Regions from separate parts of the Rhodoferax sp. P2_H8_2 genome, predicted to be linked through region 2. Evidence: predicted binding sites of a transcription regulator. Region 2 holds the regulator's gene; each other region holds the start of a gene.

Evidence for each region. The regulator LexA, encoded in region 2, represses DNA repair genes until DNA is damaged. The targets are predictions, from matches to a motif close to ACTGTATNNNNATACAGT.
Region 1: imuA (translesion DNA synthesis-associated protein ImuA) is a predicted target of LexA. The motif match lies at 1,758-1,775, and genes of this name have one in related genera.
Region 3: AC1DV6_RS16885 (DNA topoisomerase IV subunit B) is a predicted target of LexA. The motif match lies at 1,992-2,009, and genes of this name have one in related genera.

The regions. Positions count from the first base shown of each region.
Region 1 is NZ_JBFUFW010000002.1:471,481-476,636, forward strand. Features, by position in the region: gene AC1DV6_RS05150 (Y-family DNA polymerase) at 1-998, opposite strand, end outside; gene imuA (translesion DNA synthesis-associated protein ImuA) at 967-1,737, opposite strand; gene AC1DV6_RS05160 (class I SAM-dependent methyltransferase) at 1,899-2,663, shown strand; gene AC1DV6_RS05165 (DUF2844 domain-containing protein) at 2,674-3,165, shown strand; gene AC1DV6_RS05170 (DUF3443 domain-containing protein) at 3,167-4,429, shown strand; gene AC1DV6_RS05175 (multidrug effflux MFS transporter) at 4,450-5,156, opposite strand, start outside.
Region 2 is NZ_JBFUFW010000005.1:283,481-288,636, forward strand. Features, by position in the region: gene AC1DV6_RS11750 (type IV pilus assembly protein FimV) at 1-34, shown strand, start outside; gene AC1DV6_RS11755 (D-2-hydroxyacid dehydrogenase family protein) at 47-1,054, opposite strand; gene AC1DV6_RS11760 (hypothetical protein) at 1,102-1,419, opposite strand; gene lexA (transcriptional repressor LexA) at 1,442-2,116, opposite strand; gene AC1DV6_RS11770 (asparaginase) at 2,226-3,206, shown strand; gene adk (adenylate kinase) at 3,227-3,883, opposite strand; gene kdsB (3-deoxy-manno-octulosonate cytidylyltransferase) at 4,004-4,765, opposite strand; gene AC1DV6_RS11785 (Trm112 family protein) at 4,776-4,958, opposite strand; gene lpxK (tetraacyldisaccharide 4'-kinase) at 4,939-5,156, opposite strand, start outside.
Region 3 is NZ_JBFUFW010000011.1:102,442-107,597, reverse strand. Features, by position in the region: gene AC1DV6_RS16900 (class I SAM-dependent methyltransferase) at 1-564, opposite strand; gene AC1DV6_RS16895 (hypothetical protein) at 566-691, opposite strand; gene AC1DV6_RS16890 (MFS transporter) at 696-1,916, opposite strand; gene AC1DV6_RS16885 (DNA topoisomerase IV subunit B) at 2,043-4,025, shown strand; gene AC1DV6_RS16880 (lytic transglycosylase domain-containing protein) at 3,997-4,878, shown strand; gene parC (DNA topoisomerase IV subunit A) at 4,906-5,156, shown strand, end outside.

The DNA.
Region 1 (5,156 bases), on a different contig from region 2:
CTCCAGCGCTGCATGCATTCAGGCACATGGCTGGCATACGGCTGCACGCTTTGCACCTGCTCTTTGCCCAAACGGGCGCCCAGGCGCTCAAGCGTCTGGTGCAGGCTGTCGCCCTTGCGCTGGTCTTCCGGCAGCAGGCTCCAGCTTTCGCCAGGCATCGCCTGCGTTTGCAGCGTGCGCAGACGCAAGTGAAGCACAGGCGCGGGCAAGCTAACGCGCGCCAGTTGCTCGCCCAACAGGCGTTGCAAATGCTGCATGTCCTGTGTCGGGTGCGCAGTACGCAGCTCAAGCCGCCCCCGCTGACCACCGCTGTGGTGGGCGTCCACATGCTGCACATTTGAACGCCGTGCATCCAGCTCCCACACCAGCTCCAGTGTCAGCACACCCAGTTGACGTGCGCGCAGCCACACCAGCAATTGCGACAGCAAGCGGCGCGCACCGAACAGCAGGGCTGGCGCCGACTCCACACTGGCCGTCAGTTCGAGCGGCACGTCAAACACCTCGGGCAATGTGATCCACGGGTACAGCTCGGCGCGATGGCCATAGGCCTGGTCCAGCGCATCCACCAGCCCCGCGCCAAAGCGGCGCACCAGCCCGCCGCGCGGCAGCGCGCGCATCTGCCCCCAAGTGCGCACCCCCAGCCGCACAAACGTAGGCAGATGCACGCGTGCTGCAGCCAGTACTTTGACCGGCAAGGCGTCCACAGGCGCGTCAGGCGCGGCACTCCACAAACGCCCCAATGCTATTAAAGATGTAGCGCCTTGCGCCTGCTGTATGCGCGCTACAGGCTTGTTTTTCTGATGAAATAACTGCAGCAATGCCGCACGCCCACCAAACAGGCGCTCGCTGGCCGAGATCTCCAGTACCAGTGCATCTTCCACGCGCGCGACCAGCGGCGTGAAGCACAGCGCATTCCAGGCCAGCGCGGTGTGGATGTCAGCCGGTATGGGTGCGTCTGTCGGCGCATCAGGCGCGGGCTGTAGTGCGATCCAGTGCATGGATAGAAGCCAGCGCACGTGTGCGCACAGGGGGCGGACGGCGCTCTGGACGCGCAGCCGCCAGCAGCGAATCCAGCAGGGCACCACGCGCCCGCAGATGCAGAGGCGCATCCAGCGGCGGGCCACGTCGCTTGAGTATCTGAATCTGCAAAGCGTCTGAGTCGGCATCGTTACTTGGCGCAATCTGCAGGCGCAGCGCAGCGGGAGATGCTTCGCTCTGTGCTTGCTGTGGACGCATCACGAACAACAGTTTGTGAAATTCGGTGGCCGCCATTTGCAGACGGCGAAGCTGATCCGACCGCACCTGCGGCAACCAGGCCAGCACCGCGTCCACCTCGGCGCAACGCAGCACCTGCTCGGTCGCCCACAGACGCTGGGCGGCGGTCTGCGCACCCACATGCAACAGACGCTGCAGTGCCAAGCCCTGCGCCGACAGCGATGGCGCAAACGGCACTTGCGGCGCACCCACCAGCACCACAGGACCGTGTCCGCTGCGCGCCAGCGCTGGCAACAGCAGTCGCCACTCGCTGTGCATGCCATCGGGTTGCAGCAACTCCGTCAGCGCCCCCAGCGGCCAGCCGCCACCCGGCAACTGTGCGTCCAGCAGCGCGTCCCCCGTGGGCAATATCTGCGTGGCAGACTGGGCCAGCGTGTGCGCATGCCAGACATCGGCATGGATGTCTTCCGGTGCCACCATCTCTCTGGACGACACTTTGTGGATGAGCGCAAGCGCAGGCATGGCAAGGGTTTCGACTTGTAACTGTATTTATGTACAGTATATAGCACCGACTGTAACAATGCAAAACCAAGGGCCTGCCTACAATGACTTCGTACCACCACATCTCTGCAAGGCCTTCTGTGAAAAAAGCGATCTCCACGGTTCTCTTCACCCTGTCTTTCATGGCCGCAGCGCAAGCGCAAGACGCACTGCAATCGGCCATCGCCGCGCCCCACCGCACGCCAGCCTTTGCCGCCCGCGATGTCTGGCGCCACCCGTATGAAACGCTGAGCTTCTTTGGCATTCGCCCCGACATGACCGTGGTGGAGATCAGCCCTGGCGGCGGCTGGTACACCGAAATCCTCGCACCCTATTTGATGGCCAAAGGCCAACTGGTGCTGGCCGCTGACGATCCGGATTCCGACAGCCAATACGCCCGCAACAGCATTGCGCGCCTGCAAAAGAAACTGGCGGCCCAGCCCGAGCTGTACGGCAAGGTGCGCATCGGGGTGTTTGCACCACCGAAGAAGCTGCAGTACATCGCACCGCAAAGCGCCGACCTGGTGCTGACCTTCCGCAATGTGCACAACTGGGTTGATGCTGGCGGTGAAGACAACGTCAAGGCCGTGTTTGCCAGCGCTTACGCGAGCCTGAAATCCGGCGGCGTGTTCGGCGTCGTCGAGCACCGCCTGCCCGCCAGCCGCGTTCAGGACGCGAAAGCCAGCAACGGTTATGTGCAGGTGGACTATGTGACGCGGATTGCGCAAAGCGTGGGCTTCAAACTGGCTGGCACATCCGAGGTCAATGCCAACCCCAAAGACACTGCCGACCACACCAACGGCGTCTGGGCATTGCCGCCGACCTATGCCAACAAGGATGTGGATCGGGAGAAATACACCGCCATTGGCGAGAGCGACCGCATGACCTTGAAGTTCGTCAAGCCCTGAGCCCGCGCACATGCATCCACGCCTTCGACACTGGCACAGCAGTTGGTGCCTGATGCTGCTGCTGGCCTGCGACAGCAGCCACGCCACGCTGGGCGAGAAACGCAGCACTAGCGCGGCGAGCACAACAGCTTCGACCATCGCAGCGCCGCAATTGCGCGCCCAGGCATCAACGCTGCAGACCGCAGGCGTTACCCAGCAGACCACCCAATTGCCCAACGGCACCAGCGTCGTCGAATACATGGACCGCAACGGCACCGTATTTGCCGTGACATGGGAAGGCCCGGTGCTGCCGGATTTGCCCGCCACGTTGGGGCGCTACTTTGCGCAGTTCAAATCCGAGGTCCAGCAGTTGGGCACCGCCAGTCGCCGGGCTGGCGTACTGAATCTGCGCGACAGCGATCTGGTCGTGCATTCCGAAGGGCGCATGCGCCGTTTTTCAGGCTACGCCTATGTAGTGAGCCTGGTACCCCCTGGACTGAATCTGCAAGATGTACTGCCCTGAGATGTTTCACACTGCGGCGCTGCTGCGCCGCCTGCGCGCAAGTCTGTTGACGGGCCTCTTTGCCAGCGTTCTGTGCGCATGTGGCGGCGGAGGAGGAGGTGGCAGCAGTGCAGTGGTCGGCGGTGGCGGTGGCGGCAGTGTCACGCCTCCTGCAGCGAGCAACGCGATTCCGGTCACGGTAGACGCCGGCCCCAGCGGCAATGAGGTCAACCTGCTCTACACCAGCGTCACGCTGTGCACGCCACAAACCAGCGTGTGCCAGACCATAGACCACGTGATGGTAGACACCGGCTCCAGCGGCCTGCGTATCCTGTCTTCGGTACTGTCACCGACGCTGAATTTGCCCAAGCAAAACAGCACGGCCGGCACACCCCTGGTGAACTGCGCACAGTTCATCGATGGCAGCTTTACCTGGGGGCCGGTGGTGCGTGCCGATGTGATGCTGGGCACCAAGCTGGCGTCGAATCTCCCTGTGCAAATCGTTGCCGACTCGAGTGTGCGCGCGCTGTCCGCCAATTGCGCCAGCGGCGACGAGCAAGCCACCGCGCAGGCACTGGGCGCCAATGGCATTCTGGGAGTCGGCCTGTCCAGGGAAGATTGCGGCACCGGCTGCACCACGCAAGCCAGCAACGGTTATTACTTTCGTTGTACCGCAGCCGACTGCAAATCGGTGGTCGCATCCACAGCCAGTCTCGCGCAGCAATTGCAAAACCCCATCTTGAGCTTTGCCACTGACAACAACGGTTTGGTGATTGACCTGCCTGCGGCCAACCCGCTAGGCGCACCCAGCCTGAACGGCACGATGTATCTGGGCCTGGGCACGCAGACCAACAACCAGGTCGGCGCTGCCAAGGTCTTCGCCACCGGCAGCTCCGGCCTGTTCACTACCAATCTGGATGGACGCGTTTACTTTCGCAGTTTCATTGACACCGGCTCCAACGGCATTTACTTTGACAGCAATACCCTGACCCAGTGCAGCGGTGCCAACATCAGCAGCGACTTCTATTGCCCTGCCAGCACGCAGTCCCTGCTGGCCACACTGACAGCCGACAACGGTGCCACCAACACCAATGCGTTTGCTGTGGGCAATGCGGCATCCCTGTTTGCCACCCGTGCCAATGCCGTGCAACCCATGCTGGCGGGAATCATTGGCAGCACGCGTACGTTTGACTGGGGCCTGCCCTTCTTTTACGGCAAGCGCGTGGGGTTTGCATTCGAGGGGCAGACGACCACGATGGGTGTCGGCCCTTTCTTCGCCTACTAAGGCTTATTCACGCAAAGGCCTTAGGCCTGCACCACGCTTTGCCCAATCTCGGGCCACTTGCGGCGAATGTAAAACCAGGCCAGCAGGCCAATGCACATCATCAGCACAGAGGCCGTGGCCAGTGCGATCGTGGAGTGCATCACCAGCGGCGAAATGACACCGGCAACGATGCCGTTGGCCGTGGACCCCACAAACATCTGCAAGCTCGACGCCATGCCGCGCCGCTCGGGGTGCAGGTCCAACACCAGCAGCGTCACCACCGGCACCATCATGGCCCAGCCAAACGAGAAGATGCCTATCGGGAACATTGCCCAGCTGACATGCGCGGTGAACAGCAGATTGGCCACCAGATTGATGGTGCCGATCACCAGCATGATCAGAAAGCCGTTGCGGATCTGGCGCTTGGGGGCGATCTTGCCGGCGACGCGGCCGCTGACAAAGGCACCGGCCATGATGCCGCCAATGGTCAGCAGGAAAAACCAGAAGAACTGTTGCGGCTGCAGACCCAGATGCTCGCCCAGAAACACGGGGGCACTCAATACATACAAGAACATGCCGTTGAATGGAATGCCGCTGGCCAGCGCCAACAGCAAAAAGCGCGGATCAGAACCAAGCTGCCAATAGCCCGCCATCAGGTTGCGCGGATGGAATGCCTGGCGCTGCGTGTCATGCAGTGTCTCGGGCAGCAACTTGTAAATCGCCGTCCACAGCACAACGCCAACAAAAG
Region 2 (5,156 bases):
CAATACCGGCAGCCCAAATACGCGAAAAATATAGCGCCGACAGGCACTAACGCCGTACCTGCAGGGCACCCGGGTTGACGATGTTGGTGGGTGTGCCACGGATGAAGTTGACCACATTGTCAAACGCATGTCCGAAATACATTTCGTAGCTGTCCTTCTCCACATAGCCAATGTGGGGCGTACAAATACAGTTTTCCAAGCGCAAAAGTGCGTGGCCCTGCAGGATGGGCTCTGTCTCGAATACGTCAATCGCGGCCATCCCGGGCCGCCCGCGGTTCAGTGCACCAATCATGGCGTCGGTTTCAATCAGCTCGGAGCGTGATGTGTTCACCAGCAGGGCAGTGGGCTTCATTAAACTGAGATCAGCTTGCTTGACGATTCCTGAAGTGCTTTCGTTCAGCCGAAGGTGTAGTGACAAGACGTCGCATTCACTGAAAAATTCTTCACGGCTGGCCGCGGCTTCGTAGCCATCCTGCTGCGCCTTCTCGCGCGATGCCTCACTGCCCCAGATGAGGACCCGCATGCCAAAGGCGCGGCCATAGCCCGCAACCAGCTGCCCGATCTTTCCATAACCCCAGATACCGATGGTCTTGCCTTGGAGCACATTGCCCAGTCCAAAATTGGCGGGCATGGAGCCGGCCTTTAAGCCTGCTTGCTGCCAGACGCCATGCTTGAGATTCCCGATGTAATGGGGCAAACGGCGCATACCCGCAAGAACCAAGGCCCAAGTCAACTCAGCCGGTGCTACCGGTGAGCCTATGCCTTCGGCAACAGCAATGCCACGCTCGGTACAGGCATTTACATCAATGTGGCTGCCTGCGCGACCCGTCTGGGAAATGAGTTTGAGTTTAGGCAGCTTTTCAATCAGCTGCCGGGTGATGTGGGTGCGTTCCCGGATCAGAACAACAATGTCTGCATCCTTCAAACGTATCGATAACTGGCCCAATCCCTTGACGGTATTGGTGTAAACCTTGGCTTGGTAGGCCTCCAGCCTGGAGGCACACTCCAGTTTGCGTACAGCATCCTGGTAGTCATCAAGAATCACAATATTCATGCGTGCCATTGTGCCCTGTCAGGCAGACGTGGCCCGCTGAATATGTGTCAGGACATTGCAGCTTCGCAGGCGGCGAGGCGATCCAACTCGGCGCAGACATCGGCCATGCGGCCGGAGATGACCATCCTGCCTACACAGGTGCGTTGCTGACCGGGTTCCATCACGCGCAATACACGCAAGGGCTTGATGGAGGCGTCGCTGGCAGGAGATGTGCGCTTTGGGAGTGCAAACGGAGCAGGATTTACGCGTATGCGCTGAATCGGCAGGCACACCGCCCCGTGGCTAGCTGAAGAATCCAGCAGCGCGCGCGTCATCACCTGGAAACCAGCGGACACACGGCGCAGGGCATAGAGGGCAAGATTCATGGCGTTCATGGCAGGGGGTCTTTCACATCAGCATCGTGTTGCGAATCAGGCCTACAGCGAGGCCTTCGATCTCGAAGGGCTCGCCGGGCTCGACCACGATGGTTTGGTAATCCGGGTTTTCGGGGTGCAGTTCAATCAGGTGCTTGTTGCGCCGAAAGCGTTTGACGGTGACTTCCTCACCTAACCGGGCTACAACAATCTGGCCATTTTTCGCGTCTTTGGTGGCCTGCACCGCCAGCAGATCGCCATCCATGATGCCAGCGTCGCGCATGGACATGCCGCGCACCTTCAGCAGGTAGTCCGGCTTGCGCTGGAACAAGCTGTTTTCGACATAGTAGGTCTGGTCCACATGTTCCTGCGCGAGAATGGGCGAACCTGCAGCAACGCGCCCAATCAGCGGCAGAGCCAGTTGGGCCAAGCCAGGCAAAGGCAGGGAAAATTGTTTGATGCGAGATTCATGGATGGAGCGCAAGGTGTCACTGCGCAGCCGGATGCCCCGAGAGGTGCCGCTGACCAGCTCGATCACGCCCTTACGTGCCAAGGCCTGCAAATGCTCTTCAGCGGCATTGGCGGACTTGAAACCGAGCTCATTGGCGATTTCGGCGCGTGTAGGAGGCGCTCCGGTGCGCGCAATGGCACTCTGGATCAGGTCCAGAATCTGTTGTTGCCTGGCGGTCAGTTTGGGGCTCTCTAGCATGGTGACTCCTTAGGTTGGGTCGGCTCTGGCAGATTGGAAACACTGTTATCACATCCAGTAACTGTATTTTTAACCAGTTAAATTATTTTTGCAAGTGGGTAGCTCAAAAATGTCATTGAAAGTCGTTTTTTTGGGGATGGGAGGCACGATTGCCGGCACCGCAACCGAAGCTGGGGACAACGTCGGCTACAAGTCGGGCCAACTGGACCTGACCCAAGTTCTGGGGCGGGTTCCAGGCTTGCAGGCGGCTCTATCAGGGGATACCTTGCATTGTGAGCAGGTGGCCAACGTCGACAGCAAGGACATGGAGTTCGGCGATTGGCGCCGACTGGCACAGCGCGTCTCTGAACATCTGGCCTCGCACGATGTCCGTTCCGTGGTCATTACCCATGGGACCGACACTTTGGAGGAAACGGCGTTCTTTTTAGCCAGTGTGCTTCCCGCGGATTTGTTGGCGCAGAAAGTCGTGGTGCTGACCTGCGCCATGCGGCCTGCCAGTGCCCATTCGCCTGATGGTCCACAAAACCTGTTGGATGCCGTGGCTGTTGCCCGAGCCGCCGGGGCGGCGGGGGTGCTGGTTGTGTGTGCTGGCACGGTGCACGGCGCGCGCGATGTGCAGAAGGTGCATCCCTACCGATTGAATGCGTTTGATTCGGGTGACGCGGGGCCATTGGCCTATGTCGAAGAAGGGCGGGTGCGGCAAGTGCGGGCTTGGGAGCGTTCGTTGCCAGCTATGCGTTTCACCATTCCAGTCAACGTGACAGCCGAATGGCCACGCGTAGATATTGTGGTGAGCCATGCGGGTGCTACTGCCGCCATCGTGCATGCGTTGATGGCGCAGGTGCCAGAAGCCACTGCTCCGCTGCGTGGGTTGGTGGTTGCAGGCACAGGCAATGGGACAGTGCATAAGGCATTGGACGAAGCTCTGCGCCATGCACAATCCAAAGGGATCCGGGTGGTCCGGTCCACACGGTGTGCATGGGGTGCTATCGTTGCCGCAAGCGGAGCCACAGAGGCATTGCCGCACTTTGACGGACTTTCGCCCGTCAAGTCACGGATTGCGCTGATGCTGGAGTTGCTGTGCCCGTAAAACGGGCAAGCGGGTACTGATTAGCTGGACAGAGCCGCGAATACGCTGGCCGTGATGGCGTTGACATCGCCCAGTCCGCTGACGGCACGGTATTTCGGCGCCTTGTCCGGATCCTGCTTGGCCCAGCTGGAGTAGTACTCCACCAATGGCCGTGTTTGGGCGCTGTACACGTCCAAGCGTTTTTTCACTGTCTCTTCCTTGTCGTCTTCGCGCTGCACCAAAGGCTCGCCAGTGACGTCGTCAACGCCTGCGACCTTGGGCGGGTTGAACTTGACGTGGTAAGTGCGGCCCGATGCTGGGTGCGAGCGGCGACCACTCATGCGTTCGATGATGGCCTCAAACGGCACATCAATTTCCACGACGTAGTCGAGCACCACGCCAGCGGCTTTCATTGCGTCGGCCTGGGGGATGGTGCGCGGAAATCCGTCAAACAGGAAACCTTTGGCGCAATCTGGTTGTGTCAGACGTTCTTTCACCAGATTGATGATCAGCCCGTCGCTGACCAGACCGCCCGAATCCATGATGCCCTTGGCTTCCAGGCCCAGCGGTGTGCCAGCCTTGACGGCAGCGCGCAGCATGTCGCCAGTGGAGATCTGAGGAATGCCATATTTTTGACAAATGAATGTGGCCTGCGTGCCTTTGCCAGCGCCTGGCGCGCCCAACAATATCAGTCTCATGGAATCCCTCGGAAAGTCAAAATCTGTGATGCGTTGCGGCACCGCAATGGTGCGCTGCAGATGGAGTCAGGGGGCAAGAATAGCATGCGCGGCCTGCCTCCCAACTTACAAATGGACGCTCTACGTCTTAAACAAGTTACGTACCCGTTCCAGGTCTTCTGGTGTGTCTACTCCGGGCCCGGGTACATGCAGTGTTGAGTGCACTGCAATCCGGTAGCCATGCCACAGCGCGCGCAGCTGCTCCAGTGACTCGGTGACCTCCAGCGGCGACACCGCCAGCTTGGGAAATTGCCGTAAAAAATGCACGCGATAGGAATAAATACCGATATGCCGCAAAGGTGCCGGTTGCGGTAATGTATGTACGCCTTGCCCATTGCCATCGCGCCACCACGGGATAGGCGCACGGCTGAAATACAGCGCCAGGCCATCCGCCTGCGCGACCACCTTGACGACATTGGGGTTTGCAAAATCCGTCACTGTGTCTATTGCATGTGCGGCTGTACCCATGGCAGCTTGGGGATGGGTGGTCAGTAAATCCGCGACTGCCTGCACCAGCGCCGGGTCCATCAGTGGCTCATCGCCTTGCACATTGACGACGATATCGTCATCCGGCAAGCCCAAAATCTCGCAGGCTTGCGCCAGACGGTCGCTGCCGGATGCGTGGTTCACGTCGGTCAGGATGGCTTCAATGCCGTGCTGGCAGCAGGCGTCCACAATCAACGGACTGTCTGCTGCAACCACGATGCGCGTGTCTGCTTTCATGCCAGATTGCACCCGTTGCGCCACGCGCACAACCATCGGCAAACCGGCGATGTCAGCGAGCGGCTTGTTAGGCAAGCGGCTGGAGCCCAGCCGGGCAGGGATCAGAACGGTAAAAGCCATGCTGCGAACGTCAGACTTCGAGTTCGGCGTCGGTCAGCGTGCGGGCTTCGTTTTCCAGCAGTATGGGGATACCGTCGCGCACCGGATAGGCGAGGCGCGCGCTGCGCGAAACCAGCTCTTGCTGTTCGCGGTTGTATTCCAGTGGCCCCTTGGTCACGGGGCACACCAGCAGTTCAAGTAATCGGGTGTCCATGGGGTGATGATAACTTTGCGTCGGGTGTTTTTTCTGACCAGGTATCGACATGGGCATCCAACGCCACCCAAAACGCGGGCTCAGCCGTCTGAATCAGCGGCACGGCCAATGCAGAAGGATCTTTGGCCCACAGCTTGGCAGCATCTTTTTCGGTACAAATCAGCTGGTAGCGCGCATCAAATGTGCGTGAGTAGCTAT
Region 3 (5,156 bases), on a different contig from region 2:
CTAGAGTGGATAGCGCTTTCGGGCCAGGTCTGTGTCACTGCCCGGTAAAGGCTTGACGGCCGCGATGCGCTGCACAAAACGCGCGGGCGCCTCCAGTGTGCCATTCTCATAGGCCACGATGTGCCAACCGCGGCAAAGTTCCAGCAGCTCGCCTGGTTGCAACAGGAAGTCTGCGCGACTGGGGCGGCCTACCGTTTCGTTGCCCATAGCGAAGGTTTCGTACAGCAAAACGCCACCCGGCGCCACGCTTTCAAGGATGGTGGGCAGCAGCGCGCGCCACAAATAATTGGTGACTACAACAGCGCCGAACTGGGTTGGATGCGATGCAGTGAGCAAAGGCCAGGGATTGGCTTCAATGTCTGCGGCAACCAGTGTGCCCGGGCACCGCGCTGCGTTGGCTGAGGTCAGGTCGCGGTCCACGCCAGTGACGGGGTGACCACGGCCATGGAACCACGCCATGTGCCGACCTGATCCGCAGGCCACATCGAGCACACTGGCGCCCGGCGGCACCAAGTGCGACCAACGGGCAATCCATGGCGAGGGAGGCGAAGTCTGGCAATCCACCTTAGAAACAGGCCCAGATCTGGTTGGAGATTTGCACCAGAAAATCGGGCTGCATATAAAGACTGGCGGCAGCGGCCAGGGCCAGCCCTGCTACCAGATACCAAAGCCAGTGCTTGCTGTGGTTCATGGTGTCAGTGGGCACCGGCCAGCGTCGGGCGGGCAATGGCCCGCTCCTTGATTGGCAAATTCACCAGCGCAGCCAGTACGCCCAGTGCAATCGCGATGTACCAGACGATGTCGTAGCTGCCGGTGCGGTCATACAGCACGCCGCCCAGCCAGACGCCCAGGAACGAGCCAATCTGGTGGCTGAAGAACACAAAGCCGCTGAGCATGGACAAATGTGCGACGCCGAAAATCTGCGCCACCGTCGCGTTGGTCACCGGAACAGTAGAGAGCCACAAGAAACCCATTACGCTGGCGAATATGTAGACGCTGGCGGGTGTCAGCGGGGCGATCAGGAACAGGGAGATGGCCACGGAGCGGGCGAAGTAGATGAAGGCCAGTATCTTTCGCTTGGCCATTTTTTGACCGAGCACGCCTGCTGTGTAGGTGCCGAACACATTGAACAGGCCGATCAGCGCCAGCGCGTAACTGGCGACTTCAGGCGACAGGCCTTTGTCTTTCAAATAGCTGGGCATGTGCACACCGATGAAGACGACCTGGAAGCCGCACACAAAGTAGCCGGCCATCAGCAACTGGAAGCTGGGGTACTTGAAGGCTTCTGCTACGGCCTGCATCACCGTCTGCTCCCGTTTCGGCGCAGTGCCGCCGGCAAAACCCGGTTCGCGCAGGCCCCAAGCCAGTGGCGCCATGATCAGCGCGGCCAAGCCCAGCAGCGTCAGCGCTTCTTGCCAGCCAAAGGTGCGGATGGCAAAGCCTTCGATAGGCACCATCAAAAACTGCCCGAACGAGCCGGCTGCCGCTGTGATGCCCATCGCCCAGGAGCGCTTGGCTTCGGGCACGTTGCGACCGATGACGCCGTAGACCACGGCGTAAGTGGTGCCGGCCTGAGCGATACCAATGAGGATGCCGGTGGACAGACCAAACAGCAATGGGGTATTGGCATAACCCATGCCGATCAGACCTAACGCATATAGAAGAGCGCCGCCCACGATCACGCGGAATGCGCCAAAACGGTCGGCAACGATGCCAGCAAAGATGCCACTGACGCCCCAGGCCAGGTTCTGGATGGCGATTGCAAAGGCAAAGGTTTCGCGGGTCCAGTCCCGGTCTTGGGTGATCGGCTGCAACCACAGCCCAAAGCCATGGCGTATGCCCATGGACAGCGTGACGATCATCGCCCCGCAGACGAGGACCTGGGTCATGGATAGGGTTTTGGGGCTGGTATGCATGCCGCCTAATGTAGCGATTTCGGGTTGGCGGCGCAGTGCTGACGATGACACCCTTGTCGTCAGTAGAATTGGCTTACTGTGGTTTCGTACAGTGAATGAGCATCCGCCGAACTACAATCCCGCGCTATGGCAACAAGCAACTCCGTCAAACCCAACTCCGAATACTCCGAAGGCTCTATCCGCGTCCTCAAGGGACTGGAGCCTGTCAAACAGCGTCCGGGCATGTATACCCGGACCGACAACCCGCTGCACGTGATCCAGGAAGTGTTGGACAACGCGGCCGATGAAGCGCTGGCCGGCTTCGGTAAGAAGATCAAGGTCATCCTGCATACCGACGGTTCGGTCACCATCGAAGACGACGGCCGCGGTATTCCGTTCGGCATGCACCCGGAAGAAAAAGCCCCGGTGATCGAGCTGGTCTACACCCGTCTGCACGCAGGTGGCAAGTTCGACAAGGGCAAGGGCGGCGCCTACAGCTTCTCCGGCGGCCTGCATGGCGTGGGTGTGTCCGTGACCAATGCCCTGAGCAAACGGCTGGAGGTGACCAGCTACCGCGAAGGCCAAGTGGCCCATATCGTCTTTTCCGGCGGCGACGTCACCGAAGCGCTGCAATTGCGCAAAGCCGGTGAAGGCGACCGCAAGTCGGGCACCACGGTACGCGCCTGGCCGGACGCCAAATACTTTGAGTCAGCGGCGCTGCCCATGGCCGAGCTGACCCATTTATTGCGTAGCAAAGCGGTGCTGATGCCGGGCGTCAGCGTGACGCTGGTGGTTGAGAAGACCAAAGACACACAGAACTGGCTCTACAAGGGCGGCCTCAAAGACTATCTGATGCAGACGCTGAACGGCGACCCTGTCATCCCGCTGTTTGACGGCGAAGGCTTTGCGGATGCGCAGAGCGACAACTTTGCCGAAGGCGAGGGCGCCAGCTGGTGCGTGGCTTTCACCGAAGAAGGCAACCCGGTGCGCGAGAGCTATGTGAACCTGATCCCCACCAGCGCTGGCGGCACGCACGAAAGCGGCCTGCGCGATGGCTTGTTCACGGCGGTGAAAAGCTTTATCGAGTTGCATAGCCTGCTACCCAAAGGCGTCAAGCTGATGCCAGAAGACGTGTTTGCGCGCGCCAGCTATGTGCTGAGCGCCAAAGTGCTGGACCCGCAATTCCAAGGCCAGATCAAGGAGCGCCTGAATTCGCGCGACGCGGTGCGCCTGGTCTCCAGCTTTGTACGCCCCACGCTGGAGCTGTGGCTGAACCAGCATGTGGACTACGGCAAGAAGCTGGCCGAGCTGGCCATCAAGGCTGCACAGACCCGGCAGAAAGCCGGGCAAAAAGTTGAGAAACGCAAGAGCAGCGGCGTGGCCGTGTTGCCCGGCAAGTTGACGGATTGCGAAAGCAAAGACATCGCCTACAACGAAGTGTTTCTGGTCGAGGGCGATTCGGCGGGTGGTAGCGCCAAGATGGGCCGCGATAAGGAGAATCAGGCGATCTTGCCGCTGCGCGGCAAGGTGCTGAACACCTGGGAGGTGGACCGCGATCGCCTGTTTGCCAATACCGAAATCCATGACATCTCGGTCGCTATTGGCGTCGATCCACACGGCCCGAATGACACGCCCGATCTGTCCGGCCTGCGCTACGGCAAGGTATGCATTCTGAGTGATGCGGACGTGGACGGCTCGCACATTCAAGTGTTGTTGCTCACGCTGTTCTTCCGCCACTTCCCCAAGCTGATCGAGACCGGCCATGTGTATGTGGCCCGCCCGCCACTGTTCCGTGTCGATGCGCCGGCGCGCGGCAAGAAGCCAGCGTCCAAGGCCTATGCCCTGGACGAGGGTGAACTTACCGCGATCCTCGACAAGCTGCGCAAGGAAGGTGTGCGCGAAGGTGCTTGGTCCATCAGCCGTTTCAAAGGCTTGGGCGAGATGAATGCCGAGCAGTTGTGGGACACCACGCTGAACCCAGACACGCGGCGTTTGCTGCCTGTTGCATTGGGCGCGATTGACTTTGGCGCCACCGAGGCGCTGATCACCAAGCTGATGGGCAAGGGCGAAGCGGCGGCGCGGCGTGAACTGATGGAGTTGCATGGCGACTCTGTTGAGATTGATGTTTGAGTTTGCTATAAAAAAAGTAGCTGCTTACGCACTTCTACTGTGCGCTGCAGCCTCTTTTGATGCAAAAGCAGATGTCTGGAGCTATGTTGATGAGCGCGGCGTGGCGCACTTTGCGTCCACACAACTGGATTCGCGGTACGAAGTTTTTTTTCGTGGTGGGATGAACCCCGATCCGCTGTCAGACGACAACCGCGCGGTGCCAGTGATATTGGACAGCTCGGCCACCAACAAAGTCATGGCCTGGCTGGATTCGTCCTCCAACTTCCGCTCGGTGGAGCATCTGGTGCGCAGTGCGGCTACCACGCACAAAGTGGATTTCGCGTTGTTGAAAGCTTTGATCGCCACCGAGTCCGGTTTTGATGCGTCTGCCGTGTCGCCCAAAGGCGCGGTGGGTTTGATGCAGGTGATTCCTGATACTGCGAACCGCTACGGTCTGATGGGCAACCGCAAAGTGTCGATACAGACCAAACTGAAAGACCCGCACACCAATTTGCAGGCGGGCACGCGCTATTTGCGTGACCTGTTGAACATGTTTCCCGGCCAACTGGAGCTGGCGCTGGCGGCCTACAACGCAGGTGAAGGCGCGGTGCAGCGGGCCGGCAACAAGATTCCCAATTACCCCGAGACGCAGAACTACGTGAAGACGGTGATGCAGCTGTACTACAGCCTGAATCCGATGGCATCCTCCCGGGGCGCTCGCACGCCGCTCAACGCCGCAAGCTCCGGCAATGGGGTTGTCACCAATATCAACCCATCCCCCGGTCCGCAAATCGGAACGACACGGCGCGGCAATATGGTGCCGTCGGTAACCAACATTCCCGCTGCGCCCGCACCCGCGACGCGCGCACCCTGACCCCAACCTGATTTCAATCGAACTGCCATGGACCAACCCACTCTTGACCTGTCCCGCCCCGAAGACGGAGGAGACGACGAACTGAACCTCGCGACCTACGCCCAGCGCGCCTACCTCGAATACGCACTGAGCGTGGTCAAGGGCCGCGCACTGCCTGACGTCTGCGATGGCTTGAAGCCCGTGCAGCGGCGCATCCTGTATTCGATGTCGCGCATGGGGCTGGGCTTTGGCGGCGCCAATGGCAACACCGGTGCCAAGCCGGTCAAGAGTGCCCGAGT